One region of the Aliivibrio logei genome, then DNA from elsewhere that is predicted to be linked to it. Evidence: predicted binding sites of a transcription regulator. Region 1 holds the regulator's gene; each other region holds the start of a gene.
The links. The regulator CRP, encoded in region 1, controls carbon source genes, mostly activating them, when cyclic AMP is high. The targets are predictions, from matches to a motif close to TGTGANNNNNNTCACA.
Positions count from the first base shown of each region.

Region 2: a site for CRP is predicted at 3,652-3,667, ahead of deoD (purine-nucleoside phosphorylase). Genes of this name have one in related genera too.
Region 3: a site for CRP is predicted at 4,200-4,215, ahead of A6E04_RS07040 (NupC/NupG family nucleoside CNT transporter). Genes of this name have one in related genera too.

Region 1 covers NZ_MAJU01000006.1:126,429-134,105, forward strand. The annotation lists gene hslV (ATP-dependent protease subunit HslV) at 78-608, shown strand; gene hslU (ATP-dependent protease ATPase subunit HslU) at 621-1,955, shown strand; gene A6E04_RS03760 (OsmC family protein) at 2,029-2,430, opposite strand; gene crp (cAMP-activated global transcriptional regulator CRP) at 2,676-3,308, shown strand; gene A6E04_RS03770 (DUF1338 domain-containing protein) at 3,401-4,195, opposite strand; gene astD (succinylglutamate-semialdehyde dehydrogenase) at 4,208-5,665, opposite strand; gene astA (arginine N-succinyltransferase) at 5,678-6,694, opposite strand; gene A6E04_RS03785 (aspartate aminotransferase family protein) at 6,859-7,677, opposite strand, start outside.
Region 2 covers NZ_MAJU01000015.1:109,390-117,066, forward strand. The annotation lists gene A6E04_RS14675 (cytochrome b/b6 domain-containing protein) at 1-240, shown strand, start outside; gene A6E04_RS14680 (mechanosensitive ion channel family protein) at 259-1,332, shown strand; gene A6E04_RS14685 (TrkH family potassium uptake protein) at 1,424-2,788, opposite strand; gene A6E04_RS14690 (potassium channel family protein) at 2,785-3,447, opposite strand; gene deoD (purine-nucleoside phosphorylase) at 3,774-4,484, shown strand; gene A6E04_RS14700 (hypothetical protein) at 4,539-6,008, shown strand; gene A6E04_RS14705 (sugar-binding transcriptional regulator) at 6,017-6,997, shown strand; gene A6E04_RS14710 (tetratricopeptide repeat protein) at 7,129-7,677, shown strand, end outside.
Region 3 covers NZ_MAJU01000008.1:634,742-642,418, forward strand. The annotation lists gene A6E04_RS07025 (hypothetical protein) at 1-395, opposite strand, end outside; gene A6E04_RS07030 (coniferyl aldehyde dehydrogenase) at 437-1,852, opposite strand; gene A6E04_RS07035 (hypothetical protein) at 2,038-2,811, shown strand; gene A6E04_RS07040 (NupC/NupG family nucleoside CNT transporter) at 2,908-4,113, opposite strand; gene A6E04_RS07045 (LysR family transcriptional regulator) at 4,400-5,335, opposite strand; gene A6E04_RS21285 (hypothetical protein) at 5,470-5,643, opposite strand; gene A6E04_RS07055 (LysR family transcriptional regulator) at 5,740-6,603, shown strand; gene A6E04_RS07060 (transporter substrate-binding domain-containing protein) at 6,620-7,677, opposite strand, start outside.

The DNA.
Region 1 (7,677 bases):
CCCATTACATAAGTAATAATCATGAAGAAGACAGTTATTTAAAAAGTAACTACTTCATCGAATAAGAGGTTTTACTCGTGACTACAATTGTTTCTGTTCGCCGTGAAGGCAAAGTCGTTATTGCTGGTGATGGCCAAGCATCTCAAGGCGATATGATCGCTAAAGGCAACGTAAAAAAAGTTCGTCGTTTATATAACGATTCTGTACTCGTTGGATTCGCAGGCAGCACCGCAGATGCCTTCATTTTGTTCGACCTATGTGAACGAAAATTAGAAATGCACCAAGGTAATTTAACGAAAGCCGCCGTTGAACTAGCAAAAGATTGGCGTAGTGATCGTAATTTACGTCGTCTTGAAGCCATGCTAATTGTTGCCGATGACACTACCTCACTGATCATCAGTGGTACTGGTGACTTAATCAATGCAGATAATGACCTCCTCACTATTGGTTCTGGTGGTTATTTTGCTCGTTCTGCGGCAACCGCATTATTAGAAAATACAGATTTAGATGCATACGATATTGCAGTGAAAGCACTGACTATCGCTGGTGATACTGATGTATACACCAATCATAACCATACCGTTGAAGTTCTTGATACCAACAAATAATAAGGAATACCCATGTCTGAAATGACTCCTCGTGAAATTGTACACGAATTAGATAGCCATATTATTGGTCAAGATAAAGCAAAACGATCAGTCGCCATTGCATTACGTAACCGCTGGCGTCGAATGCAACTTCAACCAGAATTACGCGCAGAAGTAACGCCTAAAAACATTTTAATGATCGGACCTACAGGTGTCGGTAAAACAGAGATTGCTCGTCGTTTAGCAAAACTGGCCAATGCACCGTTCATTAAAGTAGAAGCGACTAAATTCACAGAAGTCGGTTATGTAGGCAAAGAAGTCGACAGCATCATTCGTGATTTAACCGATGTCGCGATCAAAATGACACATCAACAGGCGGTAGAAAAAGTAAAATTCCGCGCTGAAGAGCAAGCTGAAGATCGTATCCTTGATATTTTATTACCACCCGCTCGCGATGCATGGGGTAAGAATGAAGAAGGTGATAATGACTCTGGCACTCGTCAATCTTTCCGTAAGAAATTGCGTGAAGGAAAATTAGACGATAAAGAGATTGACGTTGATGTTGCTGCACCTCAAGTGGGTGTCGAAATCATGGCTCCTCCAGGCATGGAAGAAATGACGAACCAACTTCAGGGCATGTTTCAGAACCTATCTGGTGGCGAAACAACGAAAAAGCGCAAGATGAAAATCAAAGATGCGCTTAAAGCCCTTGCTGAAGAAGAAGGCGCTAAATTAGTCAACCCTGAAGAGCTAAAAGAACAAGCCATATTTAACGTAGAAAATCACGGCATCGTCTTTATTGATGAGATAGATAAAATCTGCAAAGGATCAAATTCTCAATCTGGTGATGTATCTCGCGAAGGCGTTCAACGTGACCTTCTTCCATTAGTGGAAGGCAGCACAGTAAGCACGAAACATGGCATGGTTAGAACTGATCACATGCTATTCATCACATCAGGTGCATTCCAAATGGCGAAACCATCCGATTTGATCCCTGAATTACAAGGTCGCTTACCGATCCGTGTTGAGCTAGAAGCGCTAACGGCAAATGACTTTAAGCGTATTTTAACCGAGCCAAATGCCTCACTAACTGAGCAATACATCGCTCTATTAGCGACTGAAAATGTCAATATCGAATTTACTGAAGATGGTATTAGTCGTATTGCAGAGTCTGCATTTAGAGTTAATGAAACGACAGAGAACATCGGTGCTCGTCGTTTGCACACCGTAATGGAACGTCTAATGGAAGAAATTTCTTATGATGCTTCAGAGAAAGGCGGTGACAGCTTAACGGTAGATGACGCTTATGTAACCTCTCGTTTAGGTGAATTAATTGAAAATGAAGACTTAAGTCGCTTCATTTTGTAATCATACCCCCTTTTAAAAAAGGCCCGATTCAACACTGAATCGGGCCTTTTTACATTAATTTTTTCAAATGTAATTACGCAATGATTTCCCAGCTGTGAGTCATTTCAATACCCGAGCCAAGCATTAAACACACTGAACAATATTTCTGTAAAGAATCTGCCGTCACTCTTTCCACGATCGTAGGATCAAGCTTATTCCCTGTTATCTCAAAATGAATATTTACGTGAGTAAATAATTTTGGTGCCACATCTCGACGAGCACTTGATAGCTTAGCGACACAACCCGTGACCGCTTGATTGGCTGATTTCAGACCATCAATCACATCAACAGAGCTACATCCTCCCGCCGCCATTAATACCAATTCCATCGGGCTTGGTGCTTTTTCTCCACCATTACCATCCATAACAACAGAGTGACCAGATTGTGATTGACCTAAGAAAGTAAATCCATCAATCCATTTAACTTCAGCATTCATAAAAGCCTCTTTACAACATAAAAGGAAAACTCGTGATCCATTTCACGAAATTGTGCCCTTGGTCGCACTATTCATACGATCAAAGTCAAGAAATCGATTGCGAAACAGGGTATTATTTTATCAATTATCTCAACGAACATGCAGCCTTGTTCCGATAACCATATTCTATAGGCCAAACTGATATTTGGCTCAGTTATTTTAAAATGGACATCGCCTACTTGGCAAACGCAGAGGAAGTATAAAGTATGGTTCTAGGTAAACCTCAGACAGATCCAACATTAGAGTGGTTCTTATCTCATTGTCACATTCATAAGTACCCATCAAAAAGTACTTTGATTCACGCGGGTGAAAAAGCTGAGACTCTTTACTACATCGTAAAAGGTTCTGTTGCTGTACTGATTAAAGATGAAGAAGGAAAGGAAATGATCCTTTCTTACCTTAACCAAGGTGACTTCATTGGTGAACTTGGTTTGTTTGAAGAAGGCCAAGAACGTTCAGCATGGGTTCGTGCAAAAAGTCCTTGTGAAGTCGCTGAAATTTCATTCAAGAAATTCCGTCAACTTATTCAAGTAAACCCAGACATTCTGATGCGTCTTTCTGCTCAAATGGCAACTCGTCTACAAATCACTAGCCAAAAAGTGGGTGATTTAGCATTCCTAGACGTAACAGGCCGTATCGCTCAGACTCTACTGAATCTAGCTAAACAACCAGATGCAATGACTCACCCAGACGGCATGCAAATTAAGATCACTCGTCAAGAGATCGGTCAAATTGTAGGTTGTTCACGTGAAACTGTTGGTCGTATCTTGAAGATGCTTGAAGAGCAAAACTTGATTTCAGCACACGGTAAAACAATTGTAGTTTACGGCACTCGTTAATTTAACGATAACCATAAACAAATAAAAACGCAGCCCATAAGCTGCGTTTTTTTATGAGTAGACTTTACGACCTAAAGACGTAAAAACGTAAATTACCCATCGGTACTTTCAAAAATCTTATCCGCAGAAGCCTCAACAAACCCTTGATATAATTCCCCTGTAGGTAAGGCATAACGTTTGGCAAACTCATAAAAACCACCCGGAATGTCAAATTCACCCTCAGTAAAGTTTACGGTTACTTTATCAGCCATCGTTGAGGACTGCTCTAAATGAACCTCAGGAGATCCTTTTACTTCTCCACCAACTTCATTAATAGAAAAACCCGCTTTTCGAAGATGTTGATTTACATCCACCACGCTATCAAAACCATCCAACTGATTAACATACACAGTAAAATGATTTGCCCCATAACCATGAGCCGCCAACCAAGAAGCGTATTCACTTTCTTTTGCTAACGTTTCGTACTCTTCATAACTTAATGACCAAGGTCGGCCAGAAGACAAAAAGTCATTACTAACAAAATAGTGGGTAGGCACTTGTTTAACTAATTTATGAATAATATCTTGAGCCTGAACAGAAAGTTCCTCAACTAATAATTCACTAATAAACACTTTAGGCACTTTTGGATCTGGATGTTCGAAATGTTGAGCTTTTAATTTTTTAGCAACAAACTCATATTCATCACACGCTTTATAGCCCATCGCTAAAAATGGCGCCGCTAACGTAGATAAACCCACTTTAGATAGATTAAACGTTCTTAGTGCGATGTGATCATTAATAATCTCGTCACCGCCAGACAGTAATTGTCGAACCTTCCCAGCAGAAGGAGATAGACGAACGACATAATCTTGCCATAGTGCCGAAAATAAAGAATTCACATTATTCATACTCGTTACCTCTTAAAGAGTTAGTCCTGGAGATAATTGTGCAGGAATTTCACACGCGTCACCTTCCATCGATGCCATTGGATAAGCACAATAATCTGCCGCATAATACGCACTCGGCTTCATATTACCCGATGCACCTGGGCCACCAAATGGCGCATCACCACTCGCACCTGTCAATTGACGATTGCGATTAACGATACCTGCACGAATGTGTTCTACAAAGTATTCCCACTCACTGTCATCCGTCGATACTAGACCCGCAGATAAACCATAGCGAGTGTCATTAGCAAGCTCTACCGCTTCTTCTAATGTCTCGTAACGCACGACTTGTAGCAATGGTCCAAAGTATTCTTCATCGGGTAATTCAGCAACGTTAGTAGCATCGATAATCCCCGGAGAAACAAAGGCGTGACCTAGGCTTTTTGCTTCAAGTAGAGACTCCCCACCTAAATCTTGTAAATTCTTCTGAGCGTTGAGAATAAACTCTGCTGCTGCGACTGAGATTTGTGGTCCCATAAATGGCGTATTCTCGGCAAAAGGTTGATCAACCACGATGGTTTTTGCCACTTCAACGAGACGAACTAATAACTCATCTCCCGCCTTACCTGTAGGAACATACAAACGACGGGCACAAGTACAACGCTGGCCTGCACTAATAAATGCCGATTGAATAATCGTATAAATTGCGGCCTCTTGCTCACCAAAGGACTTGGAAATAACCATTGGATTATTGCCACCCATTTCTAGAGCGAGCATTTTCCCGGTATCTCCAGAAAATTGACGATGCAGGATATGCCCCGTATTGGCACTGCCAGTAAACAGCAAACCATCAATACCTTTGGCACTCGCTAACGCTTCACCAGTTTCACGAGCGCCTTGCACCAAATTAATCACCCCATTTGGCAAACCCGCTTGTTGCCATAATGTCATAATGACTTCACTGGTCCACGGCGTTTGCTCTGATGGTTTTAATACCACCGTGTTACCCGCAAGCAATGCAGGAACGATATGGCCATTAGGGAGGTGACCAGGGAAGTTATACGGTCCAAAGACCGCCATTACACCTAATGGGCGATGTCTGAGTACTATTTTATTTCCCGCCGCTTCACGCTCTTTATGGGGCGTTCTTTCATGATACGCACGTATAGAGATGGCAATTTTACCTACCATCGCGCCCGCTTCTGTTTTTGTTTCCCAAAAAGGCTTTCCAGTCTCTTTAGAAATGACTTCAGCAATCTTATCCGTGTTCTCTTTCACTAACGCTGCAAAACGCTCAATAATCACTTGGCGCGCTTCGAAAGGCTGCTTTTTCCACTCAATAAAGGCATGTCGTGCCGCACTAACCGCAGACTCAACTTGATCTTTGGTTGCGCTTTCTCCCTGCCATACAACGTTGCTGTTGTATGGGCTTAATGATTGTATTGCTTCACCGTGGCCAGAAACCCAATCCCCTGCAATCCAATGTGTCATATCCTTTGTCCTCTATTGAGCCAGTAAACGTACGTAATCATCAACATCGACTTGTAATGCATCTGCCGCATCTCTAGTTAAATGAACGGTATCAGTGGCTTTGTCATAAGCAGCTGTTGTTGCCGTTGCTCTAAAATTTTCAAACGATGTATTTGAAATTAAATACTGTTGAGAGCTGTTATGTTCTGTAATGATAACTTTGGCTTTAAATGAATTTCGCACCGATTCAATGCTGCGTAAATCGCACTCTACTGTTGGGCCCGCGTCAAAAATATCCACATAACCACGACAACGAAACCCTTCATTCTCTAACAGTTTTAAAGCCGGTTTAGTACTGTCATGCACCTTGCCGATAACCGCTTGTGCCTCAGTGCTTAACAGACTGACATAGATCGGTAATTTAGGCATAAGATCGGCAATAAAGCCTTTGTAACCAATACCTGTTAAATAATCGGCTTCGGTGAAATCAATAGAAAAGAAGTGTTTTTGTAACCATTTCCAAAACGGCGATTGCCCCTCTTCATCTGACACACCACGCATCTCTGCAAAAATAGTGTCTGAGAAACGATGCGGGTGTTCTGCCATCATTAAAAATCGGGCTTTTGACATCAAGCGACCATTGAGGCCTTCACGAAATTCCGGACGTAGAAATAGAGTACAAATCTCAGTACTTCCCGTGTAATTACTGCCGAACGTCAGCACTTTTACCACATTGTTTACGTTTAATTTACGAGAGAAATGAACCACTTTACTGATGTGATAATTATAAAATGGTGAATCGAGTCCGACTGCCGCTTCTATCCCTGTGGTTCCGGTCACTTCACCGGTAACCGTGTCTTCGCCAACCATAAGGTAGCCTTCAGTCCCAGGGGAAAGCGCTTCTTTTTCAAAACTTTCTGTGGAATGATCAATACGATTTCTAAGCTGCTCTTCATTAACGGGTAATGACGTAAAACCATGTCCAGACTCTACGGCACACTGATGAAGTGCAGGATAATCTTCCTGAGTAATAGGGCGAATAACAAGCATCAATAATCCCTCCGATGCGATGTATAAAGATCATGCTAATTCCAATAAATAAAACCACGAGACTATTCATTGGAGTGAGCACTATACTGTAGAAATAAAAGTGAGATCGAACTGAGAAGAGTGACCCAAATTAGTGGGTCACTGACATAATTAAGAGATGACGATTATTTAGTTAATGATGCTAATGCGTTATCTAAACGCTCGAAACCTAACTCAACATCTTCTTTTGTGATAACTAGCGATGGCGTAAAACGAACAACATTAACACCGGCAACTAAGACCATTAAGCCTTGTTCACCAGCGGCAACTAACACGTCACGAGCTCGCCCTTGCCATGCTTCATTTAATGCCGCACCAAGCAATAACCCTTTACCACGTATCTCGGCAAACATATCGTATTTGGCATTCAACGCTTCTAAGCCGTCACGAAACCATTGTTCACGCTCTTTCACGCCAGCCAATACTTCTGGCTTGCTCACTTCGCTTACAACGGCTTCTGCCACTGCACAAGCTAATGGATTACCACCATAAGTTGACCCATGTGTACCCACTTTTAAATGTTGAGCAAGCTCGGTTGTGGTAAGCATCGCGCCAATAGGAAAGCCACCACCGAGTGATTTCGCAGTACTCAGAATGTCAGGCGTAACCCCTAAGCCTTGGTATGCATAAAAGTCACCAGTACGGCCGTTTCCGGTTTGAACTTCATCAAAAATAAGCAGTGCGTTGTATTTGTCACATAGCGCTCTGACGCCCTCAACAAATTCAGCCGTTGGTGAAATTAACCCACCTTCACCTTGCAGTGGTTCCATCATGATCGCACAGGTTTTTTCTGACATGTGTGCTTCAAGTTCGGCAAGGTTATTGTATTCAAGATGAGAGATATCACCCGGCTTAGGTCCAAAACCATCAGAATAAGCTTCTTGCCCACCGACCGTTACGGTAAAGAAAGTACGCCCATGAAAGCCCTGCTTAAATGCAATGAT
Region 2 (7,677 bases), on a different contig from region 1:
ACGATTCATCACCAAAGCTTTGATGTTTTACTTGGTTTCATTGGGCTGCACATTGCCGCTGTATTATTTTATCGTATTAAAGGCATTAATCTAATTTTACCTATGTTTACTGGGTCTGCGGATTTGACCGGAAATGCACCCAAAATGAAACATACCTTAATAGCATGGTTAATTTTTGCGGTAATATTATCATTTGTATACTATTTTTGGGCAAGTGAAGTGCTAAACTACCTTTTTTAATTATTGAGTAGTAAATACATGACTCCTTTCTTAAATTGGTGGAATGCACTTCTGAATTTTCAAGAGAATGATTGGGTACAGAACGTACTCGTCATTACTCTGTTTAGTGCATTTTTATGGGTCGTATGGCGCATTGTAGTCAACCGTCTTCAACATATTACAAAAAAAACCTCATTACCTTGGGATGACGCGGTAATTACAGCGCTCTCCTCCCCAGTTAGTCTGATTATTTGGGTCTGGCCAGCAACTGCCTCGTTTAAAATAATGCTGTCAGGGCATTTAAAGTTAGTACCCGATTGGATCCCCACCCTTCAAGTATTCATTCTGGTTTGGGGTTTTATTTGGACCGCGTTACGTTTAACAACGTTAATTGAAAAGCAAGTTCTCACCAATCAAAAACATGACATTACAACCGTTTTAGCCCTTGGAAAAGTCGTCCGCTTAATCTTTATTTCTCTTGGTTTATTATCATTAATGCAGGGGATTGGACTCAGTTTATCCGGTTTATTAACCTTTGGTGGCGTCGGTGGCTTAGTGGTCGGTTTAGCGGCTAAAGATCTCTTGTCCAACTTTTTTGGTGGAATGATGATCTATTTTGATCGCCCTTTCAAAGTCGGAGATTGGATCCGCTCTCCTGACCGTTCGATTGAAGGAACGGTTGAAACCATCGGTTGGCGTATGACGGTAATACGTACTTTTGATAAACGCCCTCTTTATGTGCCCAACTCCGTATTTAGTAGCATTGTGGTTGAAAACCCATCTCGTATGCTAAATCGAAGAATTAAAGAAGACATTGGTATTCGCTACGATGACATTAGCAATATTGAGCAAATTGTAATCGAAGTAAAAGCAATGCTGGTTAATCATGAAGGCATCGATTCGAATCAGACCTTAATTGTTAACTTCAATGGTTTTGGCCCTTCTTCATTAGATCTATTGGTCTACACTTTTACAAAAACGGTCAATTGGATTGAATACCACCATGTTAAACAAGATGTATTAATCAAAATTGGGGACATTATTGCCCAACACGGTGCAGAGATTGCCTTCCCGACTCAGACTCTAAAAATTGAACAATTACCGGCTAATTAATACTTTCTATTGAAGAAATAAGTCACTAACAAAAAAGGGCATTACACATTTTGTGCAATGCCCTTTTTAATGTGGTATTAATCCGAATTATCTACCCTGTTAATACATTTTCTTCTGGGTATTTCACGCACGAAGATTCCGGTCTAGCTAACATATACGCTAATGTTAATGGCCCAATTCGACCAATAATCATAACAATAACCATAATAAATTTACCCGGTTCAGATAACTCCGCCGTTAAACCCGCCGTTAAGCCTACCGTTGCGAACGCTGAGATAACCTCAAACATGACTTTGTCAAAACCAGCATTTTCTGTCAGCATTAACGAAAACATAGCGATAGAAAGCAGCAATCCACTCACGACAATAATAGCTAACGATTTAGTTACTATTGGCCAGCCTATCGTTCTTTTAAACATCACAACGTTTTTCTTCTGACGTAAAAAAGTCCATGTTGCCACTGCCGCTACTGTCACTGTTGATACTTTTAAGCCCCCCCCTGTCGATGTAGACCCAGCACCAATGAGCATTAATATAATCATAATAAATAACGCAGGTTGGGTGAACTGTGTTAAATCGACACTATTAAAGCCCGCAGTACGTGCACTCGCTGATTGGAAAAAAGCCGCCAACCATTGATCACCCACAGATAACGAAGCCAAGGTATTCGGATTATTATATTCAAGTACATAGAAAAATAACGTACCGATAAGTAACAATGTCGGCGTTGCTATGAGCATGATTTTGGTATGCAATTGCAGTCGACTGAATCCTTTAGAGCCATTTTTAACTAAATCAACAATAACCGTAAACCCAAGACCACCCCCAATAAAGAGGAAAGACAGAGTAAATATAACAAGTGGATCGCTAACATACCCCATTAAGCTGTCTGAAAATAAAGAAAAGCCTGCATTATTAAACGCCGATATGGAGTGAAAAGCGGCATAGAACATACCTTTTGCCAGTCCTAACTCTGGTACCCAACGAAATGAAAGAATAAACATCCCAATTAACTCAGCCGCCAGTGCAAAGTAAATAATATTCTTAATTAATTTGCGTAAGTTTATCTTCTTCTCTTGCCCCAAAGCTTCTTTCGCTAACGCTTGTTGACGTAAACTTAACCTCAAACCAAAAACATACAGCAATACCGCTGACAATGTCATTTGGCCAAGACCACCAATCTGCATTAAAAACATTAAGACCACTTTACCACTGGTCGTGAAATGTGTACCAGTATCAACAACACCCAACCCTGTCACACTGATGGCTGAGGTTGCAGTAAATAAAGCGTCCATAAAGCTTAAGCCTGACACTGAAAATATCGGCAGTGTTAATAGCAAAGCAGAAGGCAACAGAATAGCCAAAAATGAAAAGAGAATGATCCTAGGTTCTGACCACTCTTTTGATTTTTGACTATTCTTTAACGGGAATAGACCACGTTTGGGTAAATAATTCATAATGTTCTGATTTTTTGTGCCAGTTTCACTTCTGGACCAACAATAATAAGAATATCTCCCATTTCTAATTCTTTACTGTATTCAGGCGCTGATATGATTTCAGGTCCGCGCTTAATGGCTAATATCTTCACGTCTGACATTTGACAAAAATCAAGCTGCCCTAACGATTTCCCCATATTTTGGCCACCCACCACAATTTCGGTAATAGCCAGTCCACTGCCTAGAAGATGGAAATCAAATACACGGCGATCGAGCATTTTCCTTGCGACTCGGATACCCATGTCTCTTTCAGGAAGAATAATATGATCAGCGCCGATCTTAGTTAAAATTTTCGCATGAAATTTATCATTCGCTTTCACCCAAACGGTTTTAACACCCGCTTCTTTAAGTACCAATGTGGTTAGGATACTGGCATTGATATCAGAACCAATGGCTACCATTACCATATCGTATTCATCTAATTTTAGCTCAGCAACGGTCTCTTCGCTCGCGCAATTTGCCACCACAGCGGTAGACACAAAATCAGTCGCTTTTTTTACTCGTTCTTCATTAATATCAACGGCTAACACTTGTGAACCATATTGATGTAACTCTTCACAAACTGTTAAACCAAAACGGCCTAAACCAATTACAGCGTATTGTTTATTTTTTGCTTTCATCAATTTACTCACTTTTAATATCATAGATAAACTTGGTACATCATCCTCTTAGAAGACAATAACTTCAATTTAAAATAGAACCACTCAGAATGAAACCAATACTCTGTATTAAAGATAAGAACAGACCAAGCGTTTACGATTGCCTCTTTAGTTTCAACAGATTTCGTTATCAAGGATAAAAATAATGTACATTCTGATAAAAAATGTGACATCAATCTCATGACACCTTAAAATATAGGCCTAAAATAGCGCCATATCGAACAAAAATGTTCAACAAATTTAGTTAAACTTAAATTTTTATATTTTATAGACTGGAGACCTTGATTATGGCTACCCCACATATTAATGCACAAGTTGGTGATTTCGCAGAAACAGTTCTAATGCCAGGAGATCCACTACGAGCTAAATTCATTGCTGAAAACTTCTTAGAAGACGTAACTCAAGTATGTGACGTTCGTAATATGTTCGGTTACACCGGTACTTATAAAGGCAAAAAAGTCTCCGTTATGGGTCACGGCATGGGTATTCCTTCTTGTTGTATCTATGTACACGAACTGATCGCGGAATTTGGTGTTAAAAACATCATTCGCGTTGGCAGCTGTGGCGCAGTACACGATGACGTGAAACTAATGGACGTTGTTATTGGTATGGGTGCTTCTACCGATTCAAAAGTTAACCGTATTCGTTTTAACAACCATGATTTTGCAGCCATTGCTGATTTTGGTTTATTAGAAACGGCGGTTGCTCAAGCTCGTGAACTTAATGTACCAGTAAAAGTAGGTAACGTATTCTCTGCGGATTTATTTTACTCTCCAGAAACGGATCTGTTCGACAAAATGGAAAAATTAGGCATCTTGGGTGTTGATATGGAAGCGGCTGGCATTTATGGTGTGGCAGCGGATCTAGGCGCGAAAGCACTTACTATCCTAACAGTATCTGACCACATAAAACGCGGTGAGAAATTAAGTTCAGAAGATCGTCAAAAATCATTCAATGATATGATGACAGTGGCACTAGAAACCGCCATTAAACTGTAGTCCTATCCTCAACGCCAGAACATTCTGGCGTTTTAAAAACATAAGGGGTGTCTAGTGCCAACTGAAAAACTGCCGTTGGCTGCTAAAGGGTTACAACTCAATTTTTGTAAAACATTGGCGTGTGACAATTTTGGTGATAGCGATGAACAACATTATTTAGTTCAACGCACGAACCCGAAGCGACCTGCATTAGTTTGTCGGAAATGTGGTGCTTTTCCTCCCTTAATCAATAACAATGAAGTATTGAACGAACTTGCACGTCAGCAAAAAGTGCAATGCCATTCTTTACCTGCTTGTAATAATTCCCATTGCTCTCATTTCGGTTTAGATGTTCTTACTCATCGTGAGCTTTATCATGCCTTCGGTTATAGTGGTGATCGTCAACGTTATCGTTGTAAATCTTGCGCTTCTACCTTTGTCGATAAATGGTCTGGTGAAAACCAAAAAAGCCCTATTCAACAAAAGATTTTAGGTTTTTTATTTACTGGGTACTCTGTACGCGAGATTTGCCGTCGTTTACATATAAATCCTAAAACCTTTTATGACCATATTAACCAAATAGCCAGTCGTTGCCGACGTCATATGTCTTTGTTTGATGTCCGTTTACAGCATGACAGAACCCAAATTCAATTAGCATCAAATGCCACCCCACTGCAGCCTCTAAGTAATAATGGGGTTTTCTGGTACTGTACCGCAGAAATGAGTTCAGGTTATCTCATCGCTCAACATATTAACTATTCAGAAAATGACCAACCTGGTAATCAGTTGGATCACGACCCGTTCTTACCCGAAGCACAATATTTATCGAATACCTTTATTGGTGAAGCCAATTCTCAATCAGCTATCGCCACAAACAGTATATTCAGCCGCGTAGACAGCAAATATCAAGAGATATTAGCCCGTGCAAATGTTGAAGATCCTTTAGGTAATTACGTCTCTTTAAATTACCCATCGAAAGGGGCGTTAATACGACCTCCTTATACGTCTTATGCTCATTATTTAGAAATCCAAGACGCTTTTTCACATTGTGATTCTATTGAGATTTATATGCCTCAAGAGCCTATGCTTCGATCGGCAGCAATGTCTGTTTTTCTTGAACGCATTAAAAACAACAATATTGATTTACTGTACGTCACTCAAGACGATGCTTTTCCTATTGAGCAAAGCGGCGAGAAAGTAGATATTCATCTTGTGGGTTGGTGGCGAGATCGCTGGGCTTTTACCGAAGTCTCAGGGCTACATAAAGGGATTTGCCATCTTAATGGCGCAGAGAACAATGAACAATATTGGTTAAAGCGTGCTTCTGCCACTTCAGCCGCTGATTATCAGCAACGTTTTTATAATCAATTTACAAGTTTAGTGAATGAACCGAGACGAAAACTTCGTCCGGCTAGCCTACTTCCTTTATTAGATATCTTTAGAGCATGGCATAATCTGTGTCATCAAGATAAACTAGGTACAACACCAGCACAAAAGTTAGGGTTAATTTCAAAACCCATTACACTTGCTGAATTATTAAGTTAGGAATAACAATGAGCTCGTCACCTTCTCAAGATCACACTGAAAACACCGATATGTTGACAGAAATCGCCATCCTTTATTATCAAGAAGGAGCGACTCAAGAAGAGATCTCGAAAAAATTTGGCTTATCTCGCGCTAAAGTCGGACGCATGCTTAGAAAAGCACGAGAAGAAGGTATTGTCGAAATTACCGTAAAATTTCATCCCGTTTATAGCGCACAGCTAGAACAAAAGTTGGTTGAAAAATTCAACTTAAAACGCGCATTGATTTCATTAGATCAACCCAATACCAGTGAACAACGCAAGCAAGTTGCCGCTCTCGTTAGCTCTTATTTAAACAATAACTTGCAAGATGATATGGCGGTTGCCGTTGGTCAAGGTCAAAACGTTGCTGCTGTCGCTGATCACGCTGGGATTGTCTCCCATCGTAATGCTCGATTCGTATCCGCTATCGGTGGTACACACCGCAGTGGTGATATTATTAACGCTGACCATATTTGTCGACGTTTAGCAAAAAAATACGGCGGAAGCAGTGAAACGCTTTACGCACCTGCGTATGTGAATGACCCGAGCCTTCGTTCTGCTTTTATGGAGCACGCAACAATTAAGGAAACACTGAACCAAGCCAGAAAAGCAGAGTTTGCATTGGTTGGGATCGGTGATATGGATGAAAACAGCCACATGGTTAAACTTGGCTTTTTTACGCCTAAAGAATTTGTAGAAGCGCGTTTAAATGATGGCATTGTGGGTGATATTGGCGGATTTGATTTCTTTAAATTAGATGGCAGTGATGCGGATACGTTAATGCGAGGAAGAGTTATTGGCTTAGAAATGGAAGATCTTCGTCAAATTCCTAACGTAGTCGCAATGGCAAGTGAAAGTCGCAAAGCATTGTCAATCATGGGGGCATTAAGAACAGGTGTTATTGATGTTCTTGCCACAAGCGTTAGTTGCGCGATGGCCCTGCTTAATCTCGCAGAAAATGAACGCTAACTTATACAATATTCTATATGACAAGAGCACCTTAACAACAGTTTATACTTGACTCGCATATCCTTAATATACTTCGTGACATCAATGTAACGAGAGTATTATATTGGTAGTACCAATAAGGAAGGATATTTGTGATTAACTCTAAAGATAAGATAATTACACGGCTTACTGCATTAGAGTTGACCGTAGAAAATGAATCAGAAGCGGCAAAATCAGAAGCTGAACAATTATTAACACTTTGCGAAGACATCAACTTCAAGTACGGCATCGCCTACTCTAAACTCATAATTTCAAATACTTACTGGCATTTAGTCCTTTATTCACAAGGACTAAAAATTGCTAAAGAAGTCCTACAGCTTCATCAAGAATTAGAAGATGATGACCTATTGCCCTCAATATTACACACACTCGCTTTGCATTCTTGGGGAGAAGCCAAACTCTATACAGCTCAGAACTATTGGATTCAAGCGTTAGAGCAAGCCTCTTTATTAGGAAACTATCAAATTGAAATTGAGGCATTAATTGGTCTTGGCAACGTTTGGCGTATGACAAACAATTTAGCACAAGCAAACTCTACCCATTATATTGCTGCTCAACGGGCTAATTTTTATCGTATTCCTCATCTAGAGGCAAAAGCTTATATATTACAGGCATGGGATAACTACTTACTTCACCACCAT
Region 3 (7,677 bases), on a different contig from region 1:
TATAGATAAACCAGTGAATAGACAGTAACAAAGCCATCTAATGCAAATACCCCACTCCATCCATAGAACCAGCTGTATTCATTAACACATACGTTATATAAGAATAATCCAACAAACATTGATTTCTCAAACGCACTGTAAATCATGGTTGAAGTACGTAATTGTTTGTATTTAGCAGAGAACATCAGCAACACACCAATACAGCCAACCATCACACCCCAGTGCTGGTAAGTAGCTTGGAGATATTCTTTATTCTCCATCATCGCTTCGTTGTAAAAAAAGAGGTTTTGCATGCTCCATTCTGGCGCTAAAAACGTCATGAATGCAGTTGCGGTTAAAAATCCTGTCCCCAATAAATAGGCTTTCATGGTTTTTTCAAAAAAACGTTCTAACATAATTCAACTCTCAAAAAGTGGTTATAAACTTAGTATAGGAATTACTTTCCAATAATACTCATTACAGCGGCTTTAAAATCGTTATTTTCAACTGAAAACAGATGTTTTATTTGGTGATCATCACCGCTTGTCATCACTGTTTTTGCGTGTGAAAAAGTAACGAACCCTTCGTGTCCATGATAATTACCTTTACCTGACTCCCCTATCCCACCAAAAGGCGCGTCATCGACCGCTAAATGGAATACACAATCATTAATACACATACCACCAGAGTGAACCGTGGTTTTAATTCGATTCTGTAACGCTTCATCAAATGACATCAAGTACAACGCCAACGGACGTGGCTTATTTAAAATAATATTAATCGCATCATCTATATGTTGGTAAGTCAAAATAGGCAGTAATGGCCCGAAGATCTCTTCCTTCATAATTGTTGATTCTAAACTTGGATTAATTACTAAGTGAGTCACTAAGCGATGTTGAGGCTCGTCAATGCTGTCACTGTGACACGCTTCGATTCGTGTGTTCGCCGTAATTTCTTCATTCAATAGCCCATTAATGCGCTCAAACTGACGTTGATTAGCAATTGAGGTTAAATTTTCCGAATGTACACCACGAGCAAATAAGGTTTGATACTGTTTTTTGTATTCAGTAATGAAGGCTTCTTTTTTATCTTCAGGCAGTAATACGTAATCTGGTGCAACGCACACTTGACCGTTATTCAAACTTTTTCCATAAATTATGCGCTCTACGGCTAATTCCATAGAAACATCGTCCGCAATAATCACTGGTGATTTACCTCCTAACTCTAAAGTCACAGGAGTTAAGTTATCTGATGCTGCTTTCATCACTAAACGTCCAACTTGGGTAGAGCCAGTAAACAATAAATGATCAAACGCTAATCCCGTAAAGTGTGCAGAGATACCCGCTTCACCTTCAATCACGTTCACTTCGTCTTTCTCAAACACGGTGCTTAATAGTGTTGAAAGTACGTGGTTGGTATTTGGCGTGAACTCACTCATCTTTATCATTGCTCGGTTACCGGCTGCAATGGCTGAGATTAATGGGCCAACCGATAACATGATAGGAAAGTTCCACGGAGTCACAATGCCAACAACACCCATTGGTTGATAGATCACTTCCACACTTGAAGACGACAATAATGGCCCTGCGTTTCTGACTGAAGGCGCCATCCATTCAACCAAATGACTGATGGTGTGATCAATATTTCCAATACAAGGCAGTAAATCTGCAATCAACGTATCTTGCTCACTGCGCTGACCATAATCACGATTCATTGACTCACAAATCTGGTCGCAATGATCGATCAAAGCCACTCTTAGCTTAGTTAGTTTTTCGATTCGTTGTTCAAGCGAAGGCATTGGGCTCTGAGAAAATGCCGCCTTCATTGTTGTCAATGAATGTTCCATACCTTCAATCATCGTTTCGTTATTCATAAGTCACCTCGTTATTGGATTGACTACAGAATACATAATACAAACCAGTCGGTCTAGCGTTTATTTGTCAGCGTATTGTTAATCGTTATGACTCATTATTTTTCTATCTCAGTCTGGATTTCACTTTTTTATACACTAGGCTTTATATGAAGAACAAAAAATAGCCTAAAAACAAGGATGTGAAAATGACCAGAATTCATGCACTTTCTACCAGTTTACTTGCTCTCTCTTTTGTTGGTACTTCTGCTATTGCAGAGGAAATGAATACAGAAAAATCCGGATGGGAACACAGTGTCGAGATCTATGCGCTTGCACTCAATATTCGAGGCGACAGTACGATTGGTAACCTTTCAACAGACGTTGATGTTGATCCTAAATTCATCATGGATCATATCGATATGGGGGCGATGCTTAGACTTGAAGGAATTTATAATAACCAATGGGGTTATTACATTGATTACAGTTACATGAACTTAAGCGCGAGTACCGATTCTGTGCTTAACAAAAATCGAGAATTACTTAAAGGCAAGGCTGAAATACGACAAGGGGTACTAGAAGCCAAAGGATTTAAACGTTATCAATACGATTTTGGCTCTATTGATTATATGTTTGGTGTACGTTGGTGGGATAACGACATTGATGCCAAGTTATATACCAGCGGTGGAAAACTTGGCACGAGTAAAAGCATAAATGAGGATTGGGTGGATTACTTAATCGGTGCTCGTTGGATAACCGACATTACCGAACAATGGCAATTTCACGCCAGTATTGATGCTGGGTTAAGTGGCGATACCAGCTTCACAAGTTCCGTATTAACTGGGGTGCGATATGAAATGAACGAATGGTCAGATTTAAACATGGCGTATAAATCCACTTGGGTTGATTATGATAATGAAGGCACATTCACTTATAACACCGCGTCTCAAGGTTTCCTTGTTGGTGTTGGATTGTATTTCTAAAGTCTCTACCCTACCTCTTAATAACGCCAAGACGAGCTAAAAAAAGAGGCACTCAATTGAGCGCCTCTGTTCTATTCTATGTGCTGCTGCGTGTTTCTATAAAGAAAGAATCACACCTGCAATCGCGGCACTCATTAAGTTCGCTAATACACCCGCAGTGATTGCTCGGAAACCCATTTTAGCAATGAACGAACGACGCTCTGGCACTAGACTTCCCAAACCACCAATCAAAATAGCCATGGTTGAAATGTTTGCAAAACCGCACAAGGCAAAAGTCACGATAGCCACTGAATGATCACTTAATTGATCTTTCACTTCCATCAATTGGATGAAGGCAACAAATTCATTCACGACGATCTTATTACCAATTAATGAACCCGCAAGGATCGCTTCGTTCCACGGCACACCAAGTAAGAAAGCCACAGGAGCAAATACATAGCCAAGGATCAATTCAAAGCTCAGATTAAACCCGAATAAATCGCCCACGTGACCTAATAAGCCATTTAGCAATGCAATCACACTCACGAACGCTAATAACGTTGTACCAACAGCGACTGCAATACGTAAACCAGACATTGCACCATCAGCCAACGCTTCAAATACATTGGTTGCGTGATCGATTTCTACCGATGTAATTTCATCGTCATTATTCTCTTCGTCACCCGGTGGCACCATCATTTTTGCCATCAATAAACCGGCAGGTGCCGACATGAATGCCGCAGAGATAAGGAAGTTAAGATCAACACCAAGTGATGCATAGCCAACCATTGTACCGCCTGCCACTGACGCCAAACCACAGGTCATTACAGCGAAGAACTGAGAATCACTCATGTGCTTCAAGTAAGGTTTAACGACAAGTGGTGCCTCAACCATACTTACAAAGATGTTAGCAGTCGCAGCAAGTGATTCTGCACGTCCTGTACCCAATAAGCGTTGTAAGCCACCCCCAATAAAGTTGATTACTTTAGGCATGATACCAAGATGGTAAAGCGCAGAAATAAGGGCAGAGAAGAAGATGATAATACCAAGAACATTAACGGCAAATACAAAGCCGACTTTACCCGTAGCTAAACCACCAAACAAAAAGGCAATGCCCTCTTGTCCATATTCAATAACGCCCGAAACGCCTGCGGTTACTGAGTTTAAAACTTCTTTACCTGCTGGAACGTAAAGTACCAACAGAGCAAATAAAATTTGTAGACCAAACGCCAAAGAAACGGTTCTCAAAGGGATATTACGGCGATCAGTCGAACATAGGTAAGCAAATAGTAAAATGGCAAAAATACCAAGAAAAGATGTCATGATAGAAACCTGTGCTATCGAAAATGAGCCTGCATTCTAATGCGCAAAGGTTTGCGTGCAAGTCGGGTTTGCTAACGCTCTGTTAATGAGACTTAGATCACGCTTTGTGTGATTTTATTAACTCGTTGATTTATAAAATAAGAAGGGAATATATAACGGGTATTGTTGCCATATGGAAAAGATATTTATTTCAAGGCTGATAATAGATTTAAGTCATTGATTAAAAAGGCATCATTGCACTGTATTTAATTTAATCAATGACAATATTGAACGCGTCATACTTTGATTATAACTTAACCCGTTTCATTAACGCTTTGTCCCAATATGGCTGTTGACCAATGTGCTCACGTAAGAAATCAATCACGGCACTTATCTTTCTTGGCAGGTGCTTACGGCTTGGATAAACCGCATAAATTGGCATTTTTTGACTCGCTTTCCAATCAGGTAATAGCTGAATCAATTTGCCATCATTAAACTCATTGGTCAGTAAGTAACTGGCTAAATACGCCACGCCCCACCCTGAAATAGCGGCATCTCTCACCGCTTCAGCTAAATCGACACGGTAATTTCCAGAGACTTTGACACACAGTGTTTCATTGCCTTTGCTGAAATCCCAATTGCTGTAATCACGATAACGACTTTGATACGTTAAACAATTATGCTCTGTTAAATCTTCAGGGTGATGAGGGACGGCTTTATCGATCAAATAATCAGGTGAAGCTGCCAGTACAAAATGCGAATCCGCTAATCGCTGCGCAACGTAACCTTCTGGTAAGTCTTCAAAATTAGTCACCCACAAATCCAAGCCCTCTTTAAGCATGTCTGCACGATGATCGAACAAACGAACTTCAACCTGAAGATCTGGATATTGATGACGTAATTTATCTATCGCAGGGATAATGTGCATAGTACCAAAAGACTGTGATAACCCTAAACGCAAGATGCCCGCGACATCATCACGTTCATTATCCATAATGGCACTGGCTTCGGTCATCGCACTGTACATCTTTTCACAATACAAATAGAACTGTTGCCCTGCATCAGTCAGTGTTAACGAGCGTGTCGTGCGCTGTACTAACTTAACGTTAAGTTCTGCTTCTAATATTCCCAGCTGTTTACTCACATGAGAGGTAGATACGCCCATTTGTTTTGCGGCAGCAGTAAAGCTACCCGCTTTGGCTAGGGCGTAAAATATCACCATTTGGCTGGCACGATCATGCATCTCTCTTGTCCTTTATTTCAAAGGGAATACGGGCGGCGGATAATAACACTTACTCGAGTAGTTAAAATAAATGATAGCAAAAATACTGCATTTAAAATGATTAGACTTAAATTAGAGGGGCTTTTAAACACATTCTAATTCTTTTCAAATGTTGCCGTACTTTTAATCATGAGTGATAAAAGCTCCGTCGATTCAGATTTATTCATCGATCCTTGCATGATGGTTTGGCGACTTTGATTTAAACGAGCTTTTAATTCTTCCATTTCCTTTTGAATCGTACTTGCTGATTTAGCTGCTGAATTTGTCATAATAATACCTATAAACTTCTCATTAAGTTCATGCATTATCATGTGAACTTTTGATACACTCTAGTTGGTTATTATCTGAATAATAGATGGTTGAGTATGTTTAATCTCCAGCAACTTGAAACTCTTGTACTTTGTGTCGAATGCGGTTCATTCTCTGCGGCTGCTCGAAAATTGGGAAAAGCACAATCAGCCGTCAGTACAGCTATCGCAAACCTAGAAATAGATGCAGGAATTGAGATCTTTGATCGTTCCACTCGTATACCCACATTAACGCCACACGGTAAGCGTTTATATCTTCAATCTCTTAATTTACTCTCGCAAGCGAAAGACATTGAAACGATGATTCATTCTTTCAGCGCAGGCGTAGAAGATACCTTAACCATCGCGATTAATGAGCTATTATTAACGCCAGCCTTTTATAAAGTAATTAATGAGTTTTATCAGCGTTTTCCACACACAGAATTACACATTAATACCGTTGAAAACCAAGAGATAAGCGAACAAGTGTCAAAAGGAAAAGCATCAATTGGGTTCATGTTGTCCGGAGATATTCTTCCAAAAGACGTTGAGTTAGGCTTAGTCGGTTATTTACCTGTTACTATTGCAGCGGCACATAACCATCCTTTACATTCTCAAAAATCGATTCAATTACAAGAGTTGAAATCGTTTCGTCAAATACTCTTTACTAATATGCATAGCCCTTGGAATACGCACTTCTCATCATCCGTCACCACCACCAATAATTTAAGCTCGTTACAATCATTATTACAGTTAGACCATTACTGGGGCTTTATTCCAAACCACATAATTCAGAATAATATCTCTTTAAAAATAGTCAATGTTGATTCAGAAGAGAAAAATTGGTTATTGCACATCGATCGTGTCGTGAGGAAAAACAAAAACGCTGGGCAAGCACACGCATGGCTTTATCAGCGTTCTGTTACGATGTTTGAAATATAAGCATCACGAATATGAATCACTTTTCTGTAAAATATTCTAACAAGATCTGATGCCACTCTGTGGTTTCACGAATTTGTAATAAAGCCCGGTTGATTTCTTCTTCGTATTCACTGTTTTCAATCAACACTAGGCCATAATTTTGTTTTTCTAACTGATAAGGAAGTACGACTAACTCGTTAAATAATTGCTTATTTTTACCTTGTTTTATCATGTACCGTAATACCGCATCATCCGCCACAATAGCATCAACCTGATCATTCTCTAATGCCAATAATAACTCATCCATGGTTTGATAATTTTCATGAGCAATACTGTGATCAGCCAACAATAGTGATGCCGTTGTGGCTTGCTTTGTTCCTGTTCTGAGCTTAGATAAATCATTCACGTTTTTCACATCAAATCTTAATTGTTCTAATGTGAGTGAACTGGTCAAAATAGCGGTGATACTGGCAATAAATACTGTGGAGAACATGGCGATCAATACCGTCATCACTCGTGCTGATAAGGTTTTAAATTCAAAGTAATTAAACGGCCCTTTTGTGATGAATAAAACCCCTAAGATCAACGCTTCCGCCAAGCGACCTTTCTTGGTTGGCATTGAATATAATTTGTCATTATTTTTTCGTTCTAACAAATAAAAGAACCCACCGACACTAATCGCCACAGTGAAAAAAATACCTATCGCTTTCCATAAGGTCGGGTTAGTGACAATGCTAATAAACGTATCGAAATAGCTACGGCTTTTCACCGCAATAGCCAGATGCGTTTCGTAGAAAGAATGAGAAAAATCGACCCGTGCCTCACGATCAGGCGTGATAGAGATACACGATATCCCAACGTCAATGTCGCCTTTTTCTGAGGCTAACAGCAAATCATCAAGTTCGTAGTTCTGTAAGGTATAAGTCGCGCCCATGATCTCAGCAATACGTTCCCACAACGTCATGCTTAGACCTTCAAACTCTTGACCTTTGTCGTGAAAGATAAACGGTGGGCAATGATATGTCCCTACTTTAAGCTCGGTATTCGCTTGGCTTTTTTCTATTCCTCCAATCATCGCCGCCACGAAAATAACCA